Regions from separate parts of the Marinobacter adhaerens HP15 genome, predicted to be linked through region 1. Evidence: predicted binding sites of a transcription regulator. Region 1 holds the regulator's gene; the other holds the start of a gene.

Region 1 (5,073 bases):
GCTGCTTCACCGGTCATCTGCACAACGTATTCGAGACGATCAGAGGCATCAGTCATCTTTGACAGTGCTTCCTGCTGCTCGGCGTTACGGGGATCAATCTGGAAGTTCCGGATTGCTTCGTGCAGGCTCCGCGTCAGCCGCCCTACCTCACGGTACAGACTCTGATCCCTGACCTCGCTGAGTTCATTGATCAGGGTCATGGCTTTGGCATAATCACCCGCATCAACACTCTCGGCCAGTTCCGCTGCCTGCCGCTGGAGCTTTTCCGTCACCTCCGGTTCAAGGCCCCGATGGTTCTTTTTGCTATCGCTCATGAGAGCCATCCGACCTCTGGTTACTGGATTCTTTCAAAGATTTTCTCAATCTTTTCCTTGAGCACGGCAGCGGTGAACGGCTTGACCACATAACCGTTTACGCCTGCCTGGGCAGCGGCAACGATCTGGTCGCGCTTGGCCTCAGCAGTTACCATCAATACCGGCAGGGTTTTCAGATTCTCGTCCGCCCGAACGGCCTTGAGCAGGTCGAAGCCTGACATACCCGGCATGTTCCAGTCGGTCACCAGAAAATCGTATTTGCCGCTTTTGAGCATTGGCAGTGCCGTGTTGCCGTCGTCAGCTTCATCGGTGTTGGTGAAGCCAAGATCACGCAGCAGGTTCTTGATGATCCGTCGCATTGTGGAGAAGTCGTCCACAATGAGGATTTTCATGTTTTTGTCCAATGGGACCTCCAGTTAGTAACACCCGGAATTCGTTTGACCTTTGCGTTCAAAGTCTAGCAGGCCGCTGTTTTAACCGCTTATTGTCGGACCTTTGCTTCGGTTGTAAAGCATCGGTTACCAAAAACTACAGACTACCTCGTTGGCGACACAGACTGAACGCGGTCAGTTGTCCGATTCCTGACGCCAATCCGAGAGCCGTCCCCGAAGGCGCAGGGCTGCCTGGCTGTGAATCTGGCTTACCCTGCTCTCACTGACGCCGAGCACCGCGCCAATCTCCTTGAGGTTCAGTTCTTCCTGGTAGTAAAGGCTCAACACCAGCTTTTCCCGCTCCGGCAGGTCTTCAATCGCCTCAGCGAGGCTCCGCCGGAAGGCATCGGAGGACAACCCCTCAAGGGGATTATCCTGCGTCTCTGTCTGTTCTATCGGCAGCTCTCCGGATTCATTGAGCTCGTCGAGGCTAAAAAGTCGACCGCTGTTGGAATCGGAAAGGTAGGAGTGGTATTCGGGCAGCCCCATACCCAGCTCTTCGGCCACTTCCTGGTCGTGGGCTTCGCGGCCAAGTCGATCTTCAACGGCCTTGATGGCCTGGGAAATGCGACGGGCGTTGCGATGAACAGAACGTGGCACCCAGTCACCCTTGCGGATTTCGTCCACCATGGCGCCGCGAATACGGATACCGGCGTAAGTCTCGAAGGTAGCACCTTTGGTAGAACTGTAACGCTGGGCGGCCTCGAGCAGACCGATCATGCCGGCCTGCATCAGGTCCTCAAGCTGGACGGACGCCGGCAGGCGAGCCATCAGGTGAAGGGCAATTTTCTTGACCAGCGGCGCGTGCTGCTCAATGAGCTGAGCCGGCTTCTGCGCACTTGACTGGTTATAGATTCCGAGGTTTTTCGCCAATGTCATGTATCCGGTTTTTTGTTTGACTGGATCCGATTCAGACTTCGACGAGCCGCTCCACAAAAAATTCCAGATGCCCGCGGGGAGAGGACGGCAACGGCCAGCTATCTACCTTGTCCGCCAGCGCCTTGATGGCCAGTGAAGCTTTCGCCCTGGGATAGGCGTCCAGCACCGCACGCTGCCGCTGAACCGCTTTCTTCACGGCCTCATCGTAGGGGACTATTCCTACGTATTGTAGTGCCACATCGAGGAAGCGCTCGGTGACCCGGGTCAGTTTTTCAAACAGATGCCGGCCTTCCTGCTCATTCCGGACCTGATTGGCAAGAATACGGAAGCGGTTGGTTCCATAATCACGGTTCATCAGCTTGATCAGGGCATAGGCATCGGTGATCGAGGTCGGCTCGTCGCAGACAACCAGCAGCAGCTCCTGCGACGCTCTCAGAAAACTGACCACTGACTCGGAAATACCGGCGGCGGTATCAACGATCAGGACATCGATCTGATCACCCAGTTCGCTGAACGCATTAATCAGCCCGGCATGTTCCATGGGGCTGAGCTGGGTCATTCGTTGGGTACCGGAAGAGGCGGGGACAATCTTGATGCCACCGGGACCATTCACCAGAACGTCCTTCAGATCACAGTCGCCCGCCAGAACATCCTGGAGGTTGCGATTGGCAGTGATGCCCAGCAAGACGTCGATATTGGCGAGCCCCAGATCGGCGTCGAGCAGCACCACTCTCCGGCCTTTCTGCGCCAGGGCAATTCCGAGGTTCACCGACACGTTACTCTTGCCGACACCACCCTTTCCGCCGGAAACTGCAATCACCTGTACCGGATGTGCTCTGCTCATACTGTTTTTGGTCTCTCGCCACGTTTCGCCGGCTTTGTCTCCGACGCCTGCTGTCAATCTGTCCGGTCTCAGGCGTGCTCTTTCAGGCCCTCTGCGACCGCTTGCTGTTGCTGGAGTGTTTTCAGCCGATCCACGGCCAACCGCACCAGCGGAACGGCTTCTGCGTGGTGCAGGTCTTCAGGAATCTTCTGGCCGTCTGTGTAATAGGCTACCGGCAGACCGGTTTCCATCACAAACCCGAGAGACTCGCCCAGCGTCAGGGCCTCGTCGATTTTGGTCATCAAACAGCCCGCAAGATTTGCCATCTTATAGCAATGCCACACGGATTTCATGATGCGAGGCTGACTGGTTGCCGAGACCACCAGATGGGTTTTGATATTGTGATGGCTGCGAGCCAGTTCGGCCAGCTGTTCCTGATAGCCTTTGTCCGCACTGGTCAGTCCGGCGGTATCAATCAGCACCAGATGACGGTCTGAAAGCTCGTCCAGAATATCGTCCAGACTGTGGCTCTCATCCACGACCCGAACCGGCACATTCAGGATCCGACCGAACACGAATAACTGCTCGTGCGCCGCCACCCGATAGCGATCCGTGGTAACCAGGGCCACGGAATCGGAACCATGCTTGAGCACGTAGCGAGCGGCGAGTTTTCCGATGGTGGTGGTTTTCCCGGACCCTGTCGGCCCCACCAACGCGTAGGCGCCGCCCTCATCCAGCCACTCCATGCGGGAGGTCCGGACCCCGGTACACAGCATTTTCAGGGACTGCTTCCAACCGTCTTCCAGACGCCCCGCCTTGTGACGACGGGAAATTGACCCCGCCAGATCACTGCCGAGGCCGAACTCCTGCAAGCGCTCGGCAAGCCTCTGCTGCACGGCGGTGGTCGCAGAAACCTCCGGCTCCGGTTGCGGCCGACGGCCCTGCATCATGTCTTTGAGCGAGCTGATCTCGGCCCGCATCTGCGCCAGCTCATCGGAATAGGCTTCCCTCGGCGCCTGTGGCAGAGGTTCAATATCACCAAAACCACCGCTCACCTCTTCCTGAATGGCAGCGAACGAACCGGCGTAGCTCGCGCCCTGCGATGCCCGCTTTTCCCGTACTTCACGGATGCGGTCCCGGGACCGGCTCAGCTCGTCCTCAAGACGCCTGTGCTGGTCGGCCTGCATCTCGGCCAAGCGGGACCCGTTGGTGGCTTCTTCTGCCTGGTTGCCCAGTCGCTGGCGCGCCATATTCTCGTCATAGTCCAGCGCCGTCACAATTTCGACACCGCCGTCGACCCGACGATTGGAAAGGATCACGGCGTCCGGCCCCATCTGTTCACTGACCTGCTTGAGCGCCTCGGCCATGGTCTGAGCAAAAAACCGTTTTACTTTCATGATGCCTCTTCCTCCACCGGCAACGCCGTGCCGGCGCTGTCCGCTCTGTCATCCGCGCCGCTACTGGCCAACGGACGCCACGATCGTAATCTGTTTGTTATCCGGAATTTCCTGGTACGAGAGCACATGGAGCCGCTCTACCCCGTAGCTGGCGAACTTCGCCAGCACCGGCCTCAGGGGCCCGGACACCAGCAGAATGGCTGGCTTGCCGAGCATCTCCTGACGCTGGACGCTCTCCTGAAGCGAGCGCTGGAGTTTTTCAACCATATTCGGCTCCAGGACCAGGCCAATATCTTCCTGTCCGCCGGATTGTTGACTCTGTTGAACAGACTTTAGCAATAACTGTTCCAGATCCGGATCCAAGGTGATCACCGGTATCTCCGATTCGTTGCCGCAGATACTCTGGACAATCATCCGGCGCAGGGACTGCCGCGCAACGGTGGTCAACAGCTTCGGATCCTGACTCTTCGGATGCACGTTCACGATAGCCTCGGCAATGGACCGCATGTCCCGGATCGGCACTTCTTCCTTCAGGAGATTCTGCAGCACTTTCAGCAGCAGGCTGATGGATACGGTGGTGGGTACCAGTTCCTCGGCCAGCTTCGGAGAAATCTTTTCAAGCTGATCCAGCCATTTCTGGACTTCCTCGTGGCCCAGCAGCTCGTGGGCGTGTTTCTGCAGTACCTGGTTAAGGTGGGTCGCGACCACCGTACTGGCATCGACCACGGTATAGCCGAGGGTCTGGGCCTGGTCTTTCTTGTCTGGCTCAATCCAGCTGGCATCCAGACCGAACGCCGGATCCTTGCCTTCAATGCCCTCTATTTTTCCGAATACCTGACCGGGGTCGATGGCCAGTTCGCGGTCCGGATGGATTTCCGCCTCGGCAATGGTCACGCCCATCAGCGTGATGCGGTAGACGTTGGGCATCAGATCCAGGTTGTCTCGGATGTGGACCGAGGGCATCAGGAAGCCCAGATCCTGGGACAGCTTTTTACGAACGCCCTTGATACGACTGAGCAACTGGCCACCCTGTGACTTGTCCACCAGCGGGATCAACCGGTAACCCACTTCCAGACCGACAATATCGACAGTGGACACATCGTCCCAACCCAGCTCCTTGGTCTCTCCGGGGGCCGGTAGCTGACGCCCCTGATCGCCGCCAGCATCACCGCCTGGGGGCAGATCACGACCCGCCGGCCGTGGAGCCGCCCCGCCCGCGCCCCTAACCG
Region 2 (5,073 bases), 1.9 Mb from region 1:
AAACCGACGCAAACAAAAAGGGGCGCCGGAGTATTACAGCCCCGGCACCCCTTTGACTGACAAAGCCCTCAAGCCTTCGACGGGCTCTCAGGTATTGTCAGGCTTCAGTCTTCAGCCACACTGTTCAGATAGGCCTTGTCGGAAATGTTGGTCCACTGACGAACCTGCTTGAGGTAGTCACGCTGTGAATCGATAATTTCCTTCGCAAGCGGATCTTTCTCAGCGGCTTCGGCCAGCAACCGGTTAGTGGTGCTGCGCAGGGCATCAATGACTTCCGGCGGGAATACCTTGTGAGTCACATCCGGATAGTCTTCTTTCATGCGATCCCAGGCGACACCACTCTGGTGGGTGCTCTGGATGTACATGTCATAGGCAGCGGTGCGCATGGAAACCCGCAGGATCTCCTGCAGATCCTTTGGCAGCTCTTCCCAGGTCTTCTTGTTGATAAGGAACTGGACTTCCGCGCCCGGCTCCTGCCAACCCGAATAGTAGTACTTGGCGATCTGATGAAAGCCCATCTGGAAATCGAGGGCAGGGCCGACCCACTCAACGGCGTCCACGGTGCCACGCTCGAGGGCAGTATAGAGCTCACCTGGCGGCAGGTTGGTCACGGCAACGCCCAGTTCAGACATAACCTCGCCGGCAAAACCGGGGGTGCGCATCTTCAGGCCCTTGAGGTCTTCAAGGGAGTTAATCTCCTTGCGGAACCAGCCACCCATCTGATTACCGGTATTACCACCCGGGAAGGAGAGCATGCCGTAGGGCTCATACACCTTCTGCATCAGCTCCATGCCCTCACCGTGGTAGAACCAGGCGTACATCTCGGGCGCGATCAGCCCGAACGGAATGGTGGTGAAGTACATGGCGTTCGGGATAGAGCCCTTGTAGTAATAGGACGCGGTATGGCCCATGTCGTACTGGCCATTGCGCACCAGATCAAAAATCCCGAAAGGCGCCTTGTGCTTGTTGGACGGATCTATGCGAATCTGCAAGCGGCCGTCTGACATGGTTTCTGCCATGTCCGCCATATGCTGAACTGTCTCTCCCAGTACCGGAGAGTTGGGCCCCCAGGTTTGCGCAAGGCGCAAGGTATAGTTTTCCTCGGCCACCGAGGACACGCTGAACACAGTCGCTGCAGCGGCCATGGCCGCAAGCAGTGTTTTCCGGATTGTCATTGTGTTGGCTTCCATTATTGTTGGTATGAAAACAGGTATTTCTTTCGCGTGACCATCATAGCTTCCTCATGGTGTTCCGCCAATCGGCAGAACACCCTGAGCCGCGCTCAGACTTTGAACTGCCCTACCAGATCCCGCAAGCTCTCACCCAGACGCGCCAGTTCGTGGCTGGCCTCGTTGGTCTGGGTTACGCCAGTATCACTGCGCTGGGCAGCATCAACGATCCGCACGACGTTCTGGTTGATCTCTTCGGCAACCTGGCTTTGTTGCTCCGAGGCTGTTGCAATCTGAGTTACCTGATCATGAATCTTGCCAACCGAGGTCTCGATGGTTCGCAGCGCGCTGGTTGCATGATTGATCCTTTCGACCGTTTCCGTTGAACGGTTGCGTGATTTGTTCATCCGCTCCACCGATGCCTTGGATTCAGTCACAAAGCCGTCAATCATGGTACGAATCTGATCAGCGGACTCGGCGCTGCGTTTTGCAAGCTGGCGTACTTCATCAGCAACCACCGAGAAGCCTCGGCCATGCTCACCAGCCCGTGCAGCTTCGATGGCCGCATTGAGAGCCAGCAGGTTGGTCTGTTCAGTTACCGCATGAATGACATCCAGTACCTGCTGGATCTCATCGGATTTTTCCGCAAGGGCGTTGATACTGCGGGCCGTGTCCTCGATCTCCTCGGACAGCTTGTTCACCGCGCCCTGGGCACTGCTAATGGTTTCACCACCCTCACGGGCCATGCGGTCGGCGTCCGAGGCCGAGCTCTCAACCTCATTGGCATTGCCGGAAATCTGCTGGATGGTCGCGGCCATTTCATTGATCGCAGAGGCAATCTGGTCAGTCTCGGAGCCCTGTTCCTGAACCGAGGCCCGGGTTTCATTCGCGACCCGGCTGAGCTCTTCCGCCGCGGACGCCACCTGATCCGTGGTGGCGCCAACTTCTCGCATGGTGTCCTGAATCTTCACAACAAAGGCATTGAAACGACGACCGAGCTCGGCCAGCTCGTCGGTACCCTCATCCGGCAACCGCTGGCGGAGATCGCCCTCACCATCAGCAATTTCCTGCATCATGTTGCTGACGTTCTTCAGCGGCCGGGTCACGCTACGGCCAACGAATACGCCGATCACCAAAGCAATTACGACAACCACAACCGTCACCAGAAGGATAAAGCCCAAGGCCTCCACCATACCCGCTTCAATGTCCTCGCGAGCAGCAGCGACCTGCCGGTCAATATCGGTAATGTAGACACCAGCACCGATCATCCAGTCCCAGTCCGGGATAATGGTGGAATAGGACATCTTGGGTTCTTCATTGCCGGAGGCAGGGTTCATCCAGTCATAGCCGTAGAAGCCCTCACCGCGGGCAGCGGCGAACAGATCGGCCACCAACCCCCTGACAACCGGATTCTTGGTCGGTCCTTCTTTGGAAGGGTCCGGGGCATAGGCCAGGTTGTATACATCCCTGGTATAGGCGAACACGTAGTTCGTCTCATCAAAACGGATCGAGCGCAGGCGCGCCGCTGCCGCCTCCTTCGCTTCCGCCTCCGTCATCGATGGGTCATTCTTGGCCTCCAGAACCACGGCCTCTGCGGCATCAATGAGATTCTGTAAACCAGCCTTCCGTGCTTCCAGGAGGCTGTTCTCAAGACGCTTGAGCTCATCTTCACCATTGGCCTGAATCTGACTGGCGGTGATCCACGCCAATGTTGCCGCCGTAACGAGTACCGGCACAAGTACTGCCACCAGCAAGCGCGAGCGTATTTTCACTTTACTCAAGACATTCATTTTTCCGAACTCTCCAGGGAATTTCCGTTGGTGAGGATTATCCACGGACCACTTGGCGTGATCTGTTCCAGTTTGTTAAGGCAGGTTTCAGCAGGCGTACTGATTCGCCAAGCCGCCTGCCAACGGACAAACCTTCCACCATTATTTTCAGCTAGGTACAGTAACGGCAGTAACCCGATTGTCTTGAGCGGGAATCAGACTAAAGGACCACTACGAAGGTAGGCCAATGAAGCACCTGTTTCTGGTACGCCACGCCAAGTCCAGCTGGGCCGATGAAACACTTTCTGACCGGGAACGCCCCCTCAGTGCACGGGGCGTCAGCCAACTGGCGCCGTTGGGAAATGCCCTGAAATCTGTCGGCGCGTTCGAAGGCGAGGTATACAGCAGCAGCGCCAGGCGGGCCGTCGCGACATTGCAAGGCATACTGCCCGACACAGTCGCAGCCGAGCGCTACCATACCCTGAGTGCGCTATATACCTTCGACTATCGGCGACTACTCGCATGGCTTGAAGAGCAGGCGGACGCTCCACAGATTACCCTGGTCGGCCACAACCCGGCGTTACTGGAACTGGCCCAGTCCCTACTGAAGCAGCCCCCAGAACAGCTACCCACCGCCAGCGTTATTCACATCCGGCTTTCGATCAAACACTGGCGCCAGATTGGTCGCGGCAAGGGCAAACTGGTGACTCTGATAACGCCAAAGGATTACAGCTACGCCCACTTCGAACGAAAGCTTAAAAAGAGAGCCAGAACCGCGGGGGACGATCCTGCAAGCGACATTCCCAAGGCCCTTCACCATCAACTTGATCGGCTAAGGCAACTGGAACGGGGCGTCGCCCTTGGCCTGGATGACGAATTTCTGCACCAGTACCGGATTGCGATTCGACGCAGCCGGGCCATCGCCGAATCGGTTCAGGACGTGACTGGTGACAAGTCGCTGGCCAAGGGGGTTAAAACCCTGAAGCGCCATGCAAGGGCAACGGGCCCACTGCGCGACCTTCACGTGTTTCTTCAGGACCTGCCGGAACTTTGCGCAGATGACGCGGAAATTCGGGCAGCCTTGCAGATCTGGTTCGAGCGCGAAGCCGCCAGCCATCATAAAAAGCTGGCAAAGCGACTGAAAAGCAAGCGCTACCAGGACAGCCTGGAACACTGGCGCAATCTGATTGATTCGCGAAAGTTTCAGAAATTGGCCGCAACACTCCGGCCGAAAGACATCCGAAGGGCCGTGGAACGTCGTATCAAGGAGTTCAATAAACGCACTGCCGAGCTGATGCATACTTCACCGGATGAAGATATCCATCGGCTGCGCAAGCAACTCAAACGAATCCGTTACCTGATGGAACTGGATGCAAAAACCTGGAAGCGCAACCTGAAAACGTTAAAGGAGCGGCAAGAGCTCTATGGCCGGTTCCAGGATCTGCACGTTCAGATTTTGCTTCTCGACCAGTTCCGCCAGGCGGCGCCAGAGGTACTGCCAGCCGCGCTCAATGGAATCGTGGAAACGCTGGGAAACCACAAAGCGAACGCCCGGAAACAGATTCTGACCCTTGGAGGACTCGATGGAGCCCCGTTATGACACCCTGTTTTACGACGGACAATGCCCACTTTGCGCCAAAGAGATCCGCACCCTGCGCAAACTCCAGCGTGGCGATCTGATCTTTGCAGACATCCATGAACAGCGCGACGGCAGCGCCAACCTGCCAAGTCACGAAGCTCTGCTCAGACGCCTGCACCTGATGACCTGGACCGGCGAATGGGTCATCGGCCTGCCCGCAAATGTTCGCGCCTGGTCCCACACGCCCTTTGGTTTTCTGTTCAAACCCCTGCTGTGGCCAGGTATCTTCCAGATTGCCTCGCGCATCTACGGGAAATGGGCAGACAAACGCTATGAGCGCAAATACGCCTGCGCCATCGGAGATAACGAAACCGCTTAATCATGCATGTACGGGGTGTCGCCTGGCGCCCCAAACCCTTATCCTGAGGTATAACCTTATTCCATCAGTATGAGGAGCTTAACCATGAAAACTGCCCATGATCTGGTAGAAGCCGCCAGGAAAGAGATTCAGGAAGTACCTCTTGATCAGGCGGAAGACGCCATCAAGAACGCTGAC

What was found. The regulator FliA, encoded in region 1, starts transcription of late flagellar genes. The targets are predictions, from matches to a motif close to CTAAAGTTTNNNNNNNNNNNGCCGNTAA.
Region 2: a site for FliA is predicted at 3,120-3,147, ahead of HP15_RS20035 (methyl-accepting chemotaxis protein). Genes of this name have one in related genera too.

Annotation. Positions count from the first base shown of each region.
Region 1 covers NC_017506.1:2,422,119-2,427,191, forward strand. The annotation lists partial or broken gene HP15_RS11455 (protein phosphatase CheZ) at 1-323, opposite strand, end outside; gene cheY (chemotaxis response regulator CheY) at 335-718, opposite strand; gene HP15_RS11465 (RNA polymerase sigma factor FliA) at 881-1,624, opposite strand; gene HP15_RS11470 (MinD/ParA family protein) at 1,656-2,468, opposite strand; gene flhF (flagellar biosynthesis protein FlhF) at 2,537-3,844, opposite strand; gene flhA (flagellar biosynthesis protein FlhA) at 3,905-5,073, opposite strand, start outside.
Region 2 covers NC_017506.1:4,291,569-4,296,641, reverse strand. The annotation lists gene HP15_RS20040 (TRAP transporter substrate-binding protein) at 105-1,175, opposite strand; gene HP15_RS20035 (methyl-accepting chemotaxis protein) at 1,283-2,959, opposite strand; gene HP15_RS20030 (CHAD domain-containing protein) at 3,186-4,538, shown strand; gene HP15_RS20025 (thiol-disulfide oxidoreductase DCC family protein) at 4,522-4,896, shown strand; gene HP15_RS20020 (rhodanese-like domain-containing protein) at 4,981-5,073, shown strand, end outside.